DNA from 2 places in the Alteromonas sp. PRIM-21 genome. Region 2 is predicted to be linked to the other one. Evidence: predicted binding sites of a transcription regulator. Region 2 holds the regulator's gene; the other holds the start of a gene.
The links. The regulator LexA, encoded in region 2, represses DNA repair genes until DNA is damaged. The targets are predictions, from matches to a motif close to TACTGTATNNNNATACAGTA.

Region 1 (9,910 bases), on a different contig from region 2:
TGCGCTACGTTTATCGTTGGGCAAGGAAACAATCGCCGCTAAACATGATCATAATAGTGATAGTGTCGTGTTATCTAATAGCGTTATTGTGGGCAGTAGTGAAAAACATTAACTACTGGGAAATATATAAACACGGGTATCGCCCAGACGAATGGTATATGTATTTCACCAACACCATTAACTCATTGATAATGGTGGGCTGCTGGAGTGGCGTGTACTTCGGCATCAAAAACTTTCAGATGCTGCAAAAAGAAAAGCAAAATGCGCTTAAAGCCAGCACCATGGCTCACCAGGCGCACATCAAAATGCTTCGCTATCAGCTTAACCCGCATTTTCTTTTTAATACGCTGAATGCTATTTCTACCCTTATCCTTTTGAAAGAAAATGATACGGCGGAGGCTATGGTCTCGCGCTTAAGTGATTTCTTGCGCTACTCGCTAGACAATGACCCGATAAAACGCGTCCCGTTAGGTCAAGAGATAAAGGCGTTAAGACTTTATCTTGAAATAGAAAAGGTGCGTTTTGATGATAGGTTAGATGTACAGTGGGATATCGACGAAGAGTGCGAAAGTGCGCTTGTACCCAGTATGATCTTGCAGCCAATTATTGAAAATTCAATAAAGCATGCCATATCTAAGATGGAAAATGGTGGTCGTATTTCCATAACGGCACGTACGTTTGGTAATGATTTATTGATGGACGTGGCTGACAACGGCCCAGGCGCAGATATCAAAGATGGCAACCTTAGCCGTGAAAATGGTGTGGGCTTAGCCAACATAAAAGAGCGTTTGCAATCCCTTTATCATCGTAATTTTGCATTCTCTATAGAACACAATCAGCCTTCCGGTGTGCGGGTTAGAATTCGCATACCGTATGAAGTTAAGGACGCATAACATGACAAAGCAAGTAATTAAAACCATTGTAGTGGACGACGAACCTTTAGCGCGCAGAGGCCTTCGTGCAAGGTTGGAACGCCATGATGATGTACAGGTTCTTGCAGAATGTCAGAACGGTCTTGAAGCTGTGAGCAGTATTTCTCAACATCGTCCAGACTTAGTGTTTTTAGACATTCAAATGCCGGGTTTAAATGGCTTTCAAGTTATTCACAAGCTTCGTGAATTAAAGCAGCCAATTCCAATGATTGTTTTCGTAACTGCCTACGACAACTATGCGATTAAAGCTTTTGACATACACGCGCTAGACTATCTGTTAAAGCCAGCGGACGATGAGCGTCTTGGCGCTGCGTTAGATAAGGTTCGTGAATACTTCTCAACCCAACATCAAGATGAGCAGTCTCAAAAGTTGGTGAGCCTAGTGGCAGAACTAACCGGTGATGATTGCGAGGAAATTCTACGTAAATTAGCTAACGGAGAGCCGGTTGAGACGAACCCTTACCCTGATGTTTTAGCGATCAAAGATGGTTCTGAAGTAACCCGTGTAAACGTACAAGACATTCAATGGATTGATGCAGCAGGCGATTACATGTGCGTACATGCGCTTGATGGCATGCACATAATGCGTAAAACCATGAAAGAGCTTGAGCAAGAACTAAACCCGCAATTTTTCGTTCGCGTGCACCGTTCCGCCATAGCTAATATTCGTTTTGTCAAAAAGCTAGTCAGTCACATCAGTGGCGAGTACCACTTAATACTCCAAAACGATACAGAACTTAAGGTAAGCCGTAGTCACCGCGATAAAGTCAAAGCGGCTATGAAAATGTAACTTAGCTCAAGTAGTAAAATGTTTAAGGCGTTGTTTAGAAATAGACAACGCCTTTTTTGTTTGTGGTTTTAAGTAACTAACAAATCTCTTGCTATTTAATTATAGCCTCTAACCGTCAATTCAGTTGCTGCTGTATCGCTCATTCATAAGCGTACGCATAGCGTCAACACGGGCTTCGTTCAGGGGTTTAGTGTTTTCCCACGTTTTGTTAAGGGGGACAGTAACAGGGCGTTGATTTACTTCACCCACCATAATGTTAGTAATGTCACTACCGACTAAACTTATAGCGAACTCTCCGAGCGTCGTTGCGAGCAACCTGTCTTGGGCAACAGGCGAGCCACCACGTTGAACATGGCCTAAGGTTACCGGCCTGACGTCACTGATATCGTGGCTCTGTAATGCCTCAGTAAGGCCAGCTAAGCCATTTGGCCATACGTTTTCAGCAACGACGACGATGAAACTAACTGGCCCTTTTAACGCGCGCTGGGCTTTTATTTGAGCAACAAGTTTCTCTATTTCTTTTTCAGCAGATTCAAAAAATTCCGGTACAACCACGTAGTCGGCTGCAGAAGAGAGTGCAGCATTCAATGCTAAAAAGCCCGCGTTCCTGCCCATGACTTCTATAAGAAATATACGCTCAAATGCATCTGCAGTATCTCGAACTTTATCGATAGAGCTCATCGCAGTGTCTATAGCGGTAAAATAGCCGATGGTTGCATCTGTGCCGCTAATGTCGTTATCTATCGTGCCGGGAACTCCCAAAATTTGGCCGTCCCATTCTTTCCCTAATTCCGCTGCACCACGAAATGAGCCGTCGCCGCCAATCACAATAAGCGTATCAACTTCTGCTTTCATCAAATTGTTAGCTGCTTTTTTAATGCCTTCTTGGCGCTTAAGCTCTTTGCACCTTGCACTGTGCAAAATAGTACCGCCTTGTTGGATCAAGTTGTGGGTAGTGTCAAGCGATAGGGGAATGTACTCTTGTTGCAACAGTCCATTGTAACCATGCTTATAGCCAAGCAGCGTATAGTTAGCTTTCTGGCATGCGATAATTGCAGCACGTATACATGCATTCATACCTGGTGCGTCGCCACCAGAGGTTAAAATTGCGACACGTTTTGACACATTAAAGTCCTTCTTTTTACCAGTATTACAGTTAAGGTAACGTTAAGGTAACAAGACGTAAAGTGAACATATGTATTGTAGAGAATTTAAATAATTTAAAATAACAAAGCAGAACGAGTAGCGAGCGTTTCAGCACCTACGTCTGTTTTTTAATTGAAGTTAATAAGCGAATTTGCAGCAAATGACGTAGTTAACAAAAAAGGATGAGTTATGCGTGTACTGTTAGTATTTATCTCTGTTGCGTTTCTTGCATCATGTAGTTCCAAATTGGCCTACAACAACCTGGATTGGTGGGTTTACTGGTACATGGACGACTATATTGAGCTTAAAGATGAGCAAGAAGAAAAATTTGATGACTATCTTCAAAACTGGCTACGCTGGCACAAAACCTCTGAACTTAAACGTTACCAAGCTCAACTTACCGATATTAAACGTCAGATCAAAGAAGGGGCCTTAGATTCAAACTCTGTCCATGAACACCTTGCAAACGCAAGAGCGCATTGGGAAAGAGTGCGTGATGAAGTTAGCCCTGCATTAGCAGAAATAGCCAAAACACTCGATGACGAACAAGTTGTTACGCTTTTTGCTGCCCTCGAAAAAGATAACAAAGAGGAAGAAGAAGAGCGAAAAGAGGCGCTGGAAAAGTCTGAAGAAGAACGGTTAAAAGAGCGTGTCGAGAGCATTGAGGAGACTATCAGTGAACGCATAGGCAAGCTAACTAGCGAACAAAAGCAGATAGTGTCCACTTACGCGACCCAGTTTATTTCTACGGCGGGGGAATGGCTTACCTATCGTAGGAATATTCAAAATGCGGCGCGAAAGCTATTTGTAACCCGTAAATTTAACGATAATTTTGAAGCGGAACTGGTTGATCTAATGCAAAACCCAGATAGCTATAAAAGCGATATTTACAAGCAAAGCAGCGCACACAATATGACCGTTAGCGCTACGTTAATATCCGAGCTTTTCACCACACTAACTGACGAGCAACGAGAAACCCTTATAGAAAGTATTGATGATCTAATTGATACTGTTGAAAATTTTAGAGACTAAGTTGGTATTACAAAGAGATACTAATCCAAAGTAGAATTACACAAATCAGCGCTAAATAAAGCTTGGCTCAGATGTACTAGCTCAGAGTTTATGGGCCAAGCTCGTTTATGGTTATTCGTTTGTGTTAGCTCGTTAATACAAGCTCATTTGTATTGACTCAGTGCTTATTGCCATCGTTTATCATTTTTCTGGCCCGAGCGTCCGATTGCTTAATCATATCGTCTATCAGCGACGTCTCTGGCATATTTTTCCAATACTTTTTAGGCATTTGATTTAACATCGCACTTGTCTTGATACGCGCTGGATTAAATATATTGGCGTAATAAGTCAGCCAGTATTTTTCAATGCGATCATCATCGGGTACAACGCTTGGATCGGGGTTATCTTCTAATACTAGGGTTTCGGTATCCCAATGAGCTGCACGATAGGGCGTTAATATAGACCACCGCATATTCTTAAAACGTGTTTGGAAGAAGTTAAGCTTTATCTCTAAACTGAAATGCTCTGGTTCATACCAGGCTACAAAATGCTCTTGCCCCTCTAGATTTAATTCTCTGAACCTCAGGAAGGCACTCATTTTGTAAGCATCACGTTTTACCGCTTTCGCCATCGCGAAAAGCTGGATGACATCGTCATCAGTTTTCATTTGTATGAGTTGCTTATTTTCATAAACGACACGCCATAACACTCGGTAACAAAGCGCAAATCGTTTATCATCGTTATGGCATAGGGCATACTTTAAAAGCATCAGTGTGGGTTTAGGAATACTAAGCTTGCTTCGCGGCCTTTTACTTTCGCATTGCTCATCATCACTACCGAACAGATCGTTTTGTACAGAATGAGCGCTCTGCCAAATAATATGTTCAGGGGGAATGCGCTCAGCAATGCATTCTCGCGAAGCTTCTCGCCATTCATCAAAGCCAGGTATTGAAGTAATGGTAATGGTCTTCATATAAAGCTACCTTTTAGACTACGGTTGGCTTAGCTGCATTAACAACACACTCAAGCGCTAAACAACTCAAACTGTTTAGGCTGTTTAAACTGAAGCTCGAAATTATTACTGTCGAGTAAATGGATATCAGGGAAGTAATCTCCAACGCTGATAAAAGGCTTCAATTTTTTAAGAGGTAGCCGCATTTTAGTAAGGTCAATCCAGTTGAGCTTTGTATTACGCCTTATAGATAAAATCTTTTGTACCGTTCGCGCACCAAGACCGGGAACGCGTAGCAGCATTTGTTTGTCAGCTTTGTTCAAATCAATGGGAAATAGATGACGGTTACGTAATGCCCATGAAAGTTTCGGGTCGTAGTCCATATCTAACATGTCGTCTTGCAAGATTTCATCTAGGCCAAAACCGTAAAAGCGTAAAAGCCAATCTGCTTGATACAAGCGGTGCTCTCGTATCAATGGCGCCGGTTTTAGCGGTAAAACTTCCGAAGCATCAGGGATAGGGGAAAATGCTGAGTAATACACACGCCGAAGCTTCTGATCGCTGTAGAGCTTAACGCTTGTGCCTAAAATGGTTTTATCGTTTGACCCATCGGCTCCTATAATCATTTGCGTAGACTGCCCCCCAGGTGCGAACCGTGGAGGGCGTTTGCCCGAATATGTTTTGTCTACTTTATGCTCTGCGATTTTTTCTTTTAACGTATTCATCGAACCGTGAATATCGCCAAGATCTTTTTCTGGGGCATACTTGTTTAGCGAAGACTGTGTAGGCATTTCCACATTAATACTAAGTCTGTCAGCGTAGAGACCTGCTTCTGCTTGTAGTTCTGGCGACGCATTCGGGATAGTTTTAAGGTGAATATATCCTTTAAACCCGTGATCAAGACGTAGCGATTTTGCAATACGTACCATGCTTTCCATAGTGATATCGGGCGAACCCACAATTCCAGAACTTAAAAACAAACCCTCAATGTAATTGCGCTTATAAAAATTTAGGGTTAAATCTACCGTTTCTTTAACTGTAAAACGCGCCCGTTGAACATTGCTTGAAACCCTATTAATGCAATAATGGCAATCATAAATACAGTAGTTTGTCATAAGGATCTTAAGCAGCGAAACACACCTTCCATCTGGTGTGAAGCTATGGCATATCCCCGAGCCACCGGTAAGCGAACCTATACCGGTCTTTTCGGTTTTTCCAGCTTGTCGTTTACCTGCTGAACCACTTGCGCAAGACGCGTCGTACTTGGCCGCATCGGAAAGAATCTCAAGTTTTTGTATCAGTCTGTCATGCATCGCCGATGTTTACTTCCTTTAACCAATCACAGTTAAACAGCCTAGTGTTTTTAACCAAAGTATCGATATGAGCGTTTTTTTGGCATAAGCTGCATGGTATTGCGTTATAGCATGTATATTTATACAGTACAATTGGTTACGGCAGTAGAGGGGAAAGATTTAATGTTAGCCAACGCGGCTTACAACACAGATGTATAGGCTAATAGCAATGATTAACCAGCGATAGAAAAAGGTAGGGTTGCTTTAAAAAGAACTAATATGTCACTGGGTATCAAAAGCCAATATATTTAGAAAGTTCATCTCGAATATTTTCGTACTTTTCTTTGTATGGCGCCTTAAGCGTCATATCATCAATCAGCTTAAACAAACGCTTACATTCGTTTATTAACTTCATTTCCGCTTTATCTTCTTTTATGGCTATTTGAAGAAGGCATTGAAGCAGGTTAAGTGCAACACCTGTATTAACAGGTGCAAAACCTTGAGCAAGGGCAAACGACGCTTTAGCGCGTTCAAAGTCTTGTTGCTGGTAATGTTGGATGCCCTCACGGTTAAATTGCTGATAACTTGCGAGGCTTTTTTGTGCGTTTTGCGCTTGTGTCTTTAACATGTAAGAACTGTTTTGGTCGAGTTCTTCACCCCTCGATGAAAGTAGAGAACTTAACTGCAGCGCGTCGTCGAACTCTCCTAGTTTGTACATAACGTTAATACTATCTGGAATGAACGCTGTAGGTACTTCTGCGTATTTATCATCAAGCTGTATTTGAGATGTATTGAGATGACGCTTTGCGTCTATGAGTTTACCATCAATCGCGCTTATCCTTGCATTTACAATATTGCCAAAAATTTCTACGTCAAACTCCCTGTCAATTTTATATAGGTGCTCATCAAACTTACCCCGCTGTAATGTGAGTAGGGCTTCTTGCTGATACTTATTGCGCTGGCTTTTGTCATCAGCAGATTCAGCGACATCAAGTAAACTACGTATCATTGTGCACCAATGTAAACTTGCTTTATGTACAGTGCGTTTTGATAGGTTCCAAATTGCTTGGCTAGAGTTGGCTGCTAGTACTAAATCGTCATTTTCCCGGCCAATTTCACAAGCCTTATAATGACGAGGTAATGAAAACGGGGAAAGCTTGATAGCTTCCCTAATTGCATCTAGGGCTTTTTCACCTGCGTCCAAGGCGTGATGCGCTTGCGCAAGAATATCATGAGCATCTGCATTGAAACGGTTGCGTTTTAACGTTTTCTTGGCAATGGATATCGCTTTTTCATATTCATTCAACAGCAAATAGGTTCTACCAATTGCTATTTGTGCCCATAGCACAGGCCTACCTTCAATATATTCTTTTAGTACATCTAGAGCTTTTTGGGGTTGAGAAATACGCCAATAGAGTTCAACTAGCAGTTGTTCGCAGTGTCCTTTGTAGTGGCGAGGGTTTTCTAAAAGTGTCTCAATATGATCTATGGCACTGTTGTATTCACCTTGCTCTATAAGGTTGAACGCTTGTTGAAGAAATTGTCGTTTTTGCCACGCACGAACGATGCGAGATTTTAACTGTACTTGTGAAAAGGGTTTAATTAGAAAATCGTCTGGGCGACGTTCAATACTGCCAAGCACAACCGGTCGAGCACTATCTGCACTGATAAGAATAAATACTGAGGTTGGGTTGATAAGCCTTCGCGTGCGCAACTCTTCTATAAGTTCATAGCCATTTTTGGTATCAGCACCCAAGTGTAAGTCGCAAATTACAATATCAAATTTGTGCTTTTTACACAGCGATACCGCTTGTTCAGCAGAAGATTTAGTGACGACATCAGACGCCCCCATTGAATGCATTAGCCCTTTCAAAAGAAGAAGGAAAGGACGTTGGTCCTCAACAATCAGTACTTGTTTGTTGCTAAATTGCATTTCGAATCCGTGAATAAACACACTATCAGTTAGTAGAAGTATATCTAACTTTAGGAAATAAGCTTAAGAAAAACATTATCTTGCCGACAACATACGTATACAACAACCGCATTGTGTACGTATGTCGCCAGATTTATCCTCAGCAAATGAACAAACAACACTAGACCCCAGTATTTACTGGGAGCGAAGTGGTGTACTTGCTCGCGCGTCGTCGCAGGGGGCCTTGTTCTCGTTATACCTTGCAATGCAGCAACATAGCGTAGCTGAACCGTTTGAAATTGAAGCGGCAACGTCAGACGCTGACACCGCCAATAGTATAGAGGCGCAACTTGCAGCGTTAAACCACTACAAGCGCCCCTCATTATCCGTTAGTGAAAATGAGTGGACAGACATGCATGTGCACTCAAATTTACTCGCTACTGACTATGAAAGTGCACGCCTTTTTCTTAGCATGAAGCCTGCGCCGTTAGCTCAAACCGATGACGCGAAGCGCATCCCGGATGACGTTGTAGACAACTGCAGTCTAGCTACGCAGAAACGACTGAAAAAGCAATATGACAACGCCATAAAAGAAGATAATACGTTACTTTACGATGTTATATCTTCGCAAGGCGACGCCGATGACGGGAAATATGGGAAAGATAAGCACCAAGCTACAACGCCAGACTTTTCTTCATTTGAAAATATCGCCTAGTTTTTAACGCGCAGTTTTGTTATATTCCGCGCCGCATTTTTGCACTGGTCTTACGCTCCAATCAGCAAAGGTTAAAATATGTCTAAATATATTGTATGCGCAATGTATAAATTTGTTGCGCTTGAAAACTTTAAAGAAATCCGCCAGCCGCTTCTAGAAACTATGGAAGCAAATGGTATAAAAGGTACGCTTCTACTTGCTCACGAAGGCATTAACGGTACAGTTTCAGGTACCCGTGAAGGTATCGACGCATTGCTCGCTTATCTGAATAGCGATGAACGTATCAATCCTATCTCCTACAAAGAATCACTTCACGACGAACAGCCGTTCTATCGCACTAAGGTGAAACTTAAAAAAGAAATCGTGACCATGGGCGTTGAAGGTATCGACCCTCGCCAAACTGTAGGCACTTACGTCAAGCCTAAAGACTGGAATGCGCTAATAAGCGACCCAGATGTAACCGTAATTGACACGCGAAACGGTTATGAAATAGAAATTGGCACTTTCAAAAACGCCATTGACCCTAAAACCGACACGTTTCGCGAATTCCCAGAATACGTAGAAAAAGAACTCGACCCGTCAAAAAACAAAAAAGTAGCCATGTTCTGTACTGGCGGCATTCGTTGTGAAAAGTCGACAGCGTATTTGAAAGAGCAGGGGTTTGAAGAGGTTTACCACTTAGAAGGCGGCATTTTACAGTATCTTGAAGATGTGCCGAAAGAAGAGTCTATGTGGGAAGGCGACTGCTTTGTATTCGATAATCGCGTTGCGGTAAACCACGACCTTGAAAAGAGTCATTACGAACAGTGTTACGCGTGTCGACTCCCTATTACTGAAGAAGATAAGCAAAGCGATAAGTATGAGCCTGGCGTAAGCTGCCCTCATTGTTACGGCACGCATACCGACGACCAAATTGCTCGCTTTAGAGAGCGCGAAAAGCAGGTTCAGCTAGCAAAAGAGCGTCAGCAGGAACACGTGGGTACTGAAGCGCGTTTGACCATGGAACAAAAGCGTAAGGAAAAAGCAGAAGCTCAACGTTTACGCGCACTTAAAGCAAAAGAAAATCAGGCGTAGACAGTCAGAAAGAAGGGCGTTACACTCGTGTTTATTGCAGTTGAAATAAGGAATGCGAGTGAGCACTCAACTTTCAGAATCTAAAA
Region 2 (9,910 bases):
AAGATGGCTGCATTGTAAAAACCGCAGGTGTGGATGAGTCCATTCTAAAATTCAACGGCACTGCCCGTATTTACGAAAGCCAAGATGATGCGGTGGCAGGTATTTTAGGTGACGAAGTAAAAGCCGGTGACGTCGTGTTTATTCGCTATGAAGGCCCTCGCGGTGGTCCAGGCATGCAGGAAATGTTGTACCCAACGTCGTATTTGAAATCGAAGGGGCTGGGTAAACACTGCGCGCTAGTAACCGACGGGCGTTTCAGTGGTGGTACAAGTGGCTTGTCTATCGGTCACTGTTCACCAGAGGCTGCCAGCGGTGGCGGCATCGGCTTAGTTGAAGACGGTGATAAGATTGAAATAGATATCCCTAACCGAAGCATCAACATCGTTATTTCTGATGAAGCACTTGCCGAGCGCCGTGCAAAAATGGAAGCAAGCGATAAGCCTTGGAAACCGAAAGATCGTGTACGCGAAGTGTCTACATCACTTAAGACCTTTGCAGCGCTGGCAACCAGTGCCGACAAAGGTGCGGTGCGCGATGTCACTAAGTTGGAAGACTTGTAATGGAAAACGAGCACGTTAGCGACCACGAGTATCTGAAAAAGATATTACTCGCTCCCGTTTACGATGTGGCGGTGGCCAGTGAGCTGTCTTATATGTCTTTGCTTTCAGCGGAGCTTGGCAACGAGATCTTCTTGAAACGAGAAGATCAGCAGCCAGTAAAAAGCTTTAAGCTGCGCGGCGCCTACAACCGTATTTGTTCGTTGAGTGAAGCACAGTTACAAGCTGGCGTTATTGGCGCATCAGCGGGTAATCATGCCCAGGGCTTAGCATACAGTGCAAAAATGAAGGGCATTCAAGCAACTATCGTGATGCCCGAAACCACCCCTGACATTAAAGTGGACGCTGTACGTCGTTTCGGTGGTGATAACGTAAATGTAGTCTTGCATGGCACCAGCTTCGACCAGGCAAGCAACCATGCCAAAGCATTGTGTGATACCCACGGGTATACCTTTGTTCCGCCCTTCGATAACCCCGATGTAATCGCCGGACAAGGTACTGTTGCACGAGAACTGTTAGAGCAAAACCCAAACCTGGATATTTTGTTTATTGCTGTTGGCGGTGGCGGTCTAGCCGCGGGCATTGCGGTGTACTTAAAGCAACTCAAACCCAGTATTAAGATTGTAGCCGTTGAGTCAGAAGAGTCGGCCTGTTTCATTAAAGCAAAAGCGCAAGGCGAGCCTACTGAGTTGGAAAGCGTAGGTATTTTTGCCGATGGCGTGGCTGTGAAAGTAATGGGGCAAGAAACTTTTCGCCTGTGTAACCGCTTAGTTGATGAAACTATTACGGTTAGCAATGATGAGATTTGCGGGGCTATAAAAGATATTTTCGATGATACTCGCGTTATCGCCGAGCCTGCTGGTGCATTATCGGTAGCGGCAATTCGCAAATATGCCAAGCAACATGACCTTAAAGGTAAAAAGCTAGGCGGTATTTTATGTGGCGCAAACATAAACTTTCACACCCTGCGCTATGTGTCTGAACGCTGTGAATTAGGCGAGCAAAAAGAAGCCGTTTTTGCCGTTAAAATTCCTGAAACTAAAGGCGCGTTTAAACAATTTTGTGAATGCGTTGGGGCAAAAGCGATTACTGAATTCAACTATCGCTATGCAAGTGAGAGCGAAGCGCATATTTTTGTTGGAGTTAAGCTAAAAGGCGGTCAACAAGAATTCGCGACCCTTCAAAGTGACCTTGAAAGTAAAGGATATGACTGCGTTAACCTAACTGATAACGAGTTAGCAAAGCTTCATGTTCGGCATATGGTAGGAGGCCGCCCGCCGACCATTTTAAACGAGCAGGTGTTCAGCTTTGAATTTCCGGAGCGCCCAGGTGCACTACTAAACTTCTTAAATACATTGGGCGAGCAGTGGAACATTACTTTATTCCACTATCGTAACCACGGAGCTGCGGAAGGCTTGGTATTGGTTGGTTTTGACATTGCGCCAGAAAGCCGGGATGACTTTAACCAGCATGTAGCTGAATTGGGCTATAAGGTAGAAGAAGTAACGGATAACCCTGCGTATCGCTTTTTTCTGTCGCAACCAGCATAACGTTTTGTCGGCTATGCACAGCAGCCTTTGATAGCTATACATTCAAAAGCGAAACTTAGCTCGTTTTAAACCTTTTTTCGCTTTGTATTGCTTCACGTTAAGCGCAGGTTTACCGAGGAGCGATACAAAGCGGCACTATTTCAACTTTACTATATCAGCCTCTATGGAGGCCTGGCTGAGTGCCTATCGAAATATAGGTATAAGTTAGGAATACGGCCAATAAAAACCCCATGCGGATGCATGGGTTTTTTTACGCCTTTAACAAAGCGATAGTCTTTGTTGCTTACAACGCTAATTTGCCGAGTTAAGCGCAACATTTTCCAAATGCTGAATCATCTCAGGCCATATCAGCGCCATCACGTCAGCTCGCAAGGCTTCACACTCTTCCGAGTATTTTAAGCAGCCGTCTTTTTCTGAATCTAACCAATGGTTATCTTTTAGTGCGCCGATAAAGCTAGAAAGTACGTTCTTATCGTAAAACTCAGGAGAGCTTAAGCCATAAAGGGCTGATAAGCGCTCAGCGACTTGTTTACTTTCTCGCTCTAATGCACTGCGGCTAATCACCTTTTCTTTATCAAGAATCGTCAGCACTACGGCATAACGCTGCAATGTTTCTTGCATACAGCGGCTTAATAACCAAGCAGAATGGAACTGCTTGCAGTGTGCATCTGGTGGTAAAAGCTCACCGTCTTTTTGGCGCAGCAGTCCGTTGTCTAACATCGCGGTGATCAACGCATCAGTATGCGCAAGCGCTTCATCTTGTGTTAGATGTAAAAACAGTTCTTTTTGTAGCAAAGGATAAAGTGCTGCAATCAGTTGGAAAATACTGTTCTTGGTTGCGCCCTTCTTAGCGAAGATAGACGCCATGATAAGACCTGGTATGGCGAACAAATGCAAAATATTGTTGCGATAATAGGTCAGGTATACAGCAGATTTAGGCTGAGGACTTATCAAACGACCGTAATCGTCTTCCTTAACGTCAAAACGACCTAATTTTAATGTATCCCGAAGCAATTCTTGTGCTGATGAATCTGGGATAGTGGCGTCATCGCTAAAGGGCACTGTTTTGAACAAGTTCATGAAGTCATCCATGGCTTGTTTAAGCTCAACCTCACTCATAGTCTGCCTTTTAGAAGACAGTAGACATAGCGAAGCTAATGCCATGCCGTTAAGTGCCGCAGCGCGGTTAATGCGCGTCATGACGTTGTTAGCTAATTGATTAACGGCAGGCGTTAACCAAGCAGGCTTCTTCTCTGGTTCGGCATCGCGACAGTCGCGCCAATTCGGCACATGGCTTTCAAGGAACTGATTAAGAGCGATAGGCTCACCAAAGTTCACATATCCATGCCCGTAATTCTTAAGCTTACGAATGGCGGAGAAAACCTGAAGGTTAGACTCTTTTTTCTTCTTCGAACCCTTAAGTTCGTTCAGGTAACTCTTCACTTCCATCACATTTTCATAGCCAATGTAGACAGGAACAATACTAACTGGGCGGTTAACGCCTTTAAGCATGGCTTGAATTGTCATGGCCAGCATACCTGTTTTCGGCGGTATTAAACGACCTGTGCGGCTGCGCCCACCCTCAGGGTAGTATTTTACCGAATAGCCTTTGTTAAACAGCAGCTCTAAATATTCTCTGAACACGGCCGTGTAAAGCTTGTTGCCTGCAAAACTCCGGCGAAGGAAGAAAGCCCCTCCTCGGCGGAATACTTTTCCTACAGGCCAAAAGTTAAGATTGATACCTGCTGCAATGTGAGGCGTTACCATACCTTCGTGATAAATCACGTAGGTTAATAACAGATAGTCCATATGACTGCGGTGGCAAGGTACATAAATAATTTCGTGCCCGTTAGCTGCCAGCTCGCGAATGCGGTCTGCGTGGCCTACGCTAATGCCGTTGTAAATCTTGTTCCATATACGAGTAAGCAGTCTGTCGCCAAAGCGGATAAGCCCTTCGCGATAATCAGCCGCAATCTCGGTAATATAGCTTTGAGCTCGCTCTTTGGCCTTTTCGTGGGTGACTTTTTTGCTTTTCGACTCTTCGGCGATTGCACGACGTACGGCATCTGAACCCAATACACTGTTATTGAGTTCTTGTCGCTCTAGCAGCGTAGGGCCTGTCATACTTTGACGCTTACGCTGAAAGTGAGTACTTGCTACGCGTACAAGCTTGTGAGCAATGCTTTGATCACTACCATGTTGATTTGACATAGCGCGTGCTGAGACAGCTTTAGAATAATTGATAAAGTTATCTCTGCCTAAAAATAGCACGATGAAGAGTTTACGTAGCCAGCTAGGTGCAGCGTTATCAGCAATTAAGTCGCTTAGCCCTGGTTTACCGCGCCCAGGTGCTCGGCCCCAGGTTACGTACACAGGAACTACCTGTAGGTCGAGGTTTTCGTGGTCTCGGTGTAAGTGGAAAAGGTCAGTGAACACATCTTCAATACCCGTATCCTTCGCTGACGAGCGAAAAAGAGGCTGGGTTTTACGTAAAAACAGAGTAGACGAATACTCTCTACCTGCCAGTGTAAGTGTGTCTGTTGGGCTAGGAAGGCCTAGGTATTTGGTCGACATTCTCAGCGCAAGCTGGTCGGTCACTGAGTTTGTGGGAAGTAGATAAACAATAGGCTTGCTCTTATCTATTCCTAATTCGGTTTCAACGTTAACTGGAATACTGTGAGCTTTTACCAGTAACTTAACAGGATAATGAAATACCGACAAAAGGGCTTTTCGCATCCACGACATGAATTATGTAATCCTATGAAATAAAAACGGGTGAAGTGTAACACAATCGCGTCACAATCTCGCGACGAGCCAATGTTATTGATTTGCTTGTTTTACAGACTTCCTACCTAGCGGTTAGTTCAAGATGTTCAAAAGTATCTGTGTATTTAAGCGTTTTTTAGAGTAAACCTCACTGACCCTTTGAGCAATGCAACATTAGCAGTATTTAAATTGCTATAAGTGGTGTCTATTACTATTTTTATAAATATTAACGAATATGAGCATGTTGTAGTGGATGATCAAAACCGATTGAAGACGATTGATGACTTTTTGCTCAGCAATGAGGTGCCGTTGGATCTTGACGATCTTATGGTTGTGTTAGCGGGGGCATATAAAGTGCCTATCGCGCTAATAGGAATTGTTGGTGAATTTGAAGAAACATTCAAAGCGCGATATGGAACTACACTTTCAAAAGTGAGCCGTGAGCATGCGTTTTGTAGTCATGTGGTAGAAGAGCGCAAACAAGTTGTTGTTAACAATACACATGAAGACCCCAGGTTTAAAGATAATCCGTTAGTAACGGGAGAGCCGCACATCTGCTTTTATGCAGGAACTCCCATTGAAATTAATGATGAGATTATTGGTGCTGTATGTCTTATCGATACTGTTCCTCGAGAAATTGATGCCCAATACCTTGAAGTGCTGAATAGAATTGGTGCGCTTGTTAGCCAGCATATTTCTCTATCAAAGGAACATGAGGCACTTAAGCGCGAACACGGTTTAATTGAAAAGTCCCCTATAGTGTTGGCCACTTGGAGAAATACTACGTCGTTACGGCTAGTTCATATTTCTCAAAATAGTGAGCGTGTATTGGGTATATCGGCACAAGACTTACTATGCGGCGCTGTAGAGCTTGGCGATGTTCTAACTCAAGACGCTGAAAGTGACTTTACTTTTGCTATGCAGGCGCACATGGAAGGTGTGGAAACCCATTCATGCCGCCTTCAAATAGCTACCCCTACGCGAACTATTTGGGTGAGCATGATTTCTACGGCAAGCTTTCGTGAAGACGGGATGCTGTATTCAGTGCAAGCATTTCTTTTCGATACCAGCGATCAAAAATATGTTGAAGACAAACTTCACAAAACGAACCAGCGCATGCGCCTGCTATTGGAAGCCTCTGAACTGGGTACGTGGGATTGGAATTTGGCCGCTGATGTAAACCAAGTAAATAAACGTTGGTGTGATATCGTCGGCCTTGAATATGAGTATTATGATACCAGCTCTCGCTTTTTCAGGCAGTTAATTCACCCTGCGGACTATGTAAAAGTAGAAAAGCAATTAAATGAACACATTATTGGCGAAAGCAAGGTTTTCAATACTACCTTTCGCATGAAACATACTAACGGCACGTGGGTTTGGGTTGAAACCTATGGAAAAACCGTGGAATCTGACGTTACGGGTAAGGCTATTCGCGTTGCTGGTATTCATCGCGACATTACCCAGAGAATGGAAAGTGAACTTCATGAGAAAAAGAAAACCCAGCTACTTCAATTTATAAATAAAACCCGTGCCTCTTATCTTCAGAACAACGATTTAACCATGGCCTGCCAAACAGTATTACCTGAGCTCATTGATATCTCGGATAGTCAGTTTGCTTTCATTGGGCAAATGAAAGGCGAAGGCGATGCCTCGAAGCTGTTTATTCATGCTATTTCTGAAATAGTGTGGGACAGCAGTAGCTTCACGCAATACAACGAGTACAAAAAGCGGAACTTGTATTTCGCTAGCTTTGATAACCTTTTTGGTACCACGATTTTAACCGGTGAGGTAACGATAAGTAATACCTCAGGAAGTCATCCAAACTCAAAAGGGGTGCCGCAAGGGCACCCCCGCATTAGTCGGTTTTTAGGGCTACCGATTAAGGTTAAAGATAGAGTAGTGGGCATGATTGGTTTAGCCAATAAATTCGAGCCCTACGCCTTAGATGATGCAGAGTTTTTACAACCTTTATTAGACGCATTAGCAGGTCTTTTCTATGCGGTAGAGCTGGAAGAAGCGCGTGCGATAGCTGAAGAGAAGTTGCGTAAGCTGGCTATGACTGATTCGCTAACTGGGCTGTACAATCGGCGAGCTTTTGTTGATAAATGCCATCAACTCTCTGCACAAAGCAATAGAGTGAGCGTAGCGGTAATCGATATAGACCACTTTAAAAAAGTTAACGATACTTATGGACATGATGCAGGGGACCAAGCCCTAATTTCAGTAGCCCACCTAATAGAAGAATATTATGTGGAGCCCGATATTGTTTCACGTCTTGGTGGAGAAGAGTTTGCGATAGTAGCAATTTCAGACAACAAAAAAGACGAAGAAATGCGATTTAACAAACTTCGAGAGGCTGTTGAAAAAACAGAAGTTAGATACAAGAAAGACACGATATCTGTAACAATAAGTATTGGTGCCGTTTTTGCTGAGGATAGCTTGAACCTTGACTTTAGTGGGTTACTTTCAAAAGCTGATAAACTGCTATATACGGCGAAAAAGAATGGCCGAAATCAAGTTATTCTTGAGTGACGACTAATACCGTGAGTATTTTCTTAGTTAGTTTCATAAATTTTCCATTGTAATTAATGAATTAAGTTTTATTTGTAGGGTAATTAACATCTGCCCAAAATTACACTAAGCGTTGAGCGTGTCAGTTTCGTGATAATGGGGTTACGAAATGGCTACATTTTTTATAGGAAATAAAGAATGTTAAAAGCACCTAGAGCTTTTCTCACAAGGCTTACTACTTGTTATTTGTTTTTAGGTGTATATACTTACAGGAACTGTATGAACAGACAGGTCTTTTATGCGCCCACTCACAGCTCGACAAACTGAAGTTTTAGAACTTATTAAAACAACCATGCAAGAAACGGGAATGCCGCCTACGCGTGCGGAAATTGCTCGTCAACTTGGTTTTCGTTCTGCCAACGCAGCAGAAGAACATTTGAAGGCATTGGCGCGTAAGGGCGTAATTGAAATTTTGCCTGGTACCTCTCGTGGTATTAAGCTAAATATCCCCCTTGAGGACACCGCACCAGAAGAAGAAGGTCTGCCTCTAATCGGGCGCGTGGCGGCTGGTGAGCCAATTTTGGCACAAGAGCATGTAGAATCTCACTACAAAGTCGACCCTGCTTTGTTTCAGCCTCAGGCAGACTTTTTACTTCGTGTAAACGGCATGAGTATGAAGGACATAGGTATCTTGGATGGCGATCTTCTTGCTGTACATCGCACGACTGATGTCCACAACGGTCAGGTAGTTGTAGCGCGGGTGGATGAAGACGTTACGGTTAAGCGTTTAGAAAAGCGCGGTCGTGAAGTATTACTTCATGCTGAAAACGAAGAGTTTTCGCCAATTAAAGTAGACCTTGCTAATGAGCCTTTTGCTATAGAAGGTATTGCCGTGGGTGTGATAAGAAACGCCGACTGGATGTAAGGTTTTAGCATCTTCAATCAAAAGCGGCGTATTAGCCGCTTTTTTTATGTCTTTTAGTACCAAATTTTAGTTAATTTTCTTAGTTTAGCGTTTATTGGTATGTTTCAAAATTATGAAATATGACATCACCATTGTATGAAAGATATGCGCTATTTGGCCCGAGTATAGAGTGGCTAAAGCACATTTATTATTTGAAAGTTTGTTTGAAAAACACGACAAGTGATGTGTTAACTGTTGATTTTGTGACCAAATAAAGCTTCATCCTTATCAACTCCCCGTTCAAAATGCGCGTTTGATTTTTTAAGCGCCGTCAGCACGCCTAATACCCACTCTACCAAAATTGTAACGCAACCCTGCCACATAAAATGATTAAAAATTAACCTCTTCATTAAATTTTTAATAGAAAAGACTAGACGGCACGGCATTATTGCGCAATTCTTATACAGAGATTAACAAAATAATAACAATGACTCTAAATTTGTTTTACAAGTTGAGGTGATGGGTCAATCGTTCGCAAACCATTTGGTAGGGCAGCGCGCAAAATAATCAGCGTTTTTGGTCTTGCTATTACGGAGGTGCTGAGTGAAACAACTAACGACCGTTTTCGCAAAGTGGTGTTCAACAATACCGTTTTTGCTTTTTTCCCCGTTACTTCTTGCGCAAGAAGTCAGTGAAGAAGTCTCTTCTCTTAATTTAAGACGCGGTGCCACCGACATCAGCGGGCAGGTTTATGATCTGCATATGCTGATGTTCTTTATATGCGTAGGGATTGCGGTAGTCGTGTTTGGGGTGATGTTTGCCTCAATGTATCTTCATCGGAAGTCTCGTGGCGCTAAGCCCGCTAACTTTCACGAAAACGTGAAGGTTGAAATAGCATGGACCGTTGTTCCTTTTCTTATTCTAATTTTTATGGCTGTGCCGGCGGCGAACACGCTTATTGCAATGGAAGATACGTCTGAGCCTGACATGACAGTGTTAGTCACGGGCTCTCAGTGGAAATGGCACTACAAGTACATGGACAGCGACGTGGAATTTTACTCACTGCTTGCTACTCAGCGTGAGCAAATAGAGAACAAATTCCAGAAAACAGACAATTACTTGCTTGAAGTTGACCGTCCGTTAGTCATTCCAACTGGGAAAAAAGTACGTTTTCTTATTACCTCTGACGACGTTATCCATTCGTGGTGGGTTCCAGATTTTGCCGTTAAAAAAGATGCAAACCCAGGCTTTATTAACGAGTCATGGGCCAAGGTCAATGAGCCGGGCATTTATCGCGGGCAGTGCGCAGAACTTTGCGGAAAAGACCATGGCTATATGCCAGTAGTGGTTATCGCTAAAGAGCCAGCAGAATTTGATAAATGGATGGGCGAACAAGAAGAAATTGTTCGCAAAGCCAAAGAAGAAGAGCAACGCCTACTTTCTATGAATATGTCCATGGATGAATTGATGAAAGAAGGCGAGCGCGTTTACAACGCCACGTGTGCAGCGTGCCATATGCCAAATGGTGAGGGTTTACCAGGTGTATTTCCGGCACTTAAAGGCAGCAAGATGGCGTTAGAAGATCAGCAAGGTCACATCGACATTGTCCTGCATGGTAAGGC

Region 1: a site for LexA is predicted at 6,254-6,273, ahead of IW644_RS07590 (putative DNA modification/repair radical SAM protein). Genes of this name have one in related genera too.

The regions. Positions count from the first base shown of each region.
Region 1 is NZ_JADOEK010000003.1:216,863-226,772, reverse strand. Features, by position in the region: gene IW644_RS07615 (sensor histidine kinase) at 1-893, shown strand, start outside; gene IW644_RS07610 (LytR/AlgR family response regulator transcription factor) at 895-1,722, shown strand; gene IW644_RS07605 (ATP-dependent 6-phosphofructokinase) at 1,843-2,847, opposite strand; gene IW644_RS07600 (DUF6279 family lipoprotein) at 3,058-3,900, shown strand; gene IW644_RS07595 (TIGR03915 family putative DNA repair protein) at 4,058-4,852, opposite strand; gene IW644_RS07590 (putative DNA modification/repair radical SAM protein) at 4,903-6,144, opposite strand; gene IW644_RS07585 (response regulator) at 6,416-8,056, opposite strand; gene IW644_RS07580 (VC2046/SO_2500 family protein) at 8,178-8,750, shown strand; gene trhO (oxygen-dependent tRNA uridine(34) hydroxylase TrhO) at 8,829-9,824, shown strand; gene IW644_RS07570 (EF-hand domain-containing protein) at 9,883-9,910, shown strand, end outside.
Region 2 is NZ_JADOEK010000008.1:110,150-120,059, forward strand. Features, by position in the region: gene ilvD (dihydroxy-acid dehydratase) at 1-560, shown strand, start outside; gene ilvA (threonine ammonia-lyase, biosynthetic) at 560-2,107, shown strand; gene plsB (glycerol-3-phosphate 1-O-acyltransferase PlsB) at 2,399-4,852, opposite strand; gene IW644_RS12565 (sensor domain-containing diguanylate cyclase) at 5,123-7,405, shown strand; gene lexA (transcriptional repressor LexA) at 7,683-8,309, shown strand; gene coxB (cytochrome c oxidase subunit II) at 8,892-9,910, shown strand, end outside.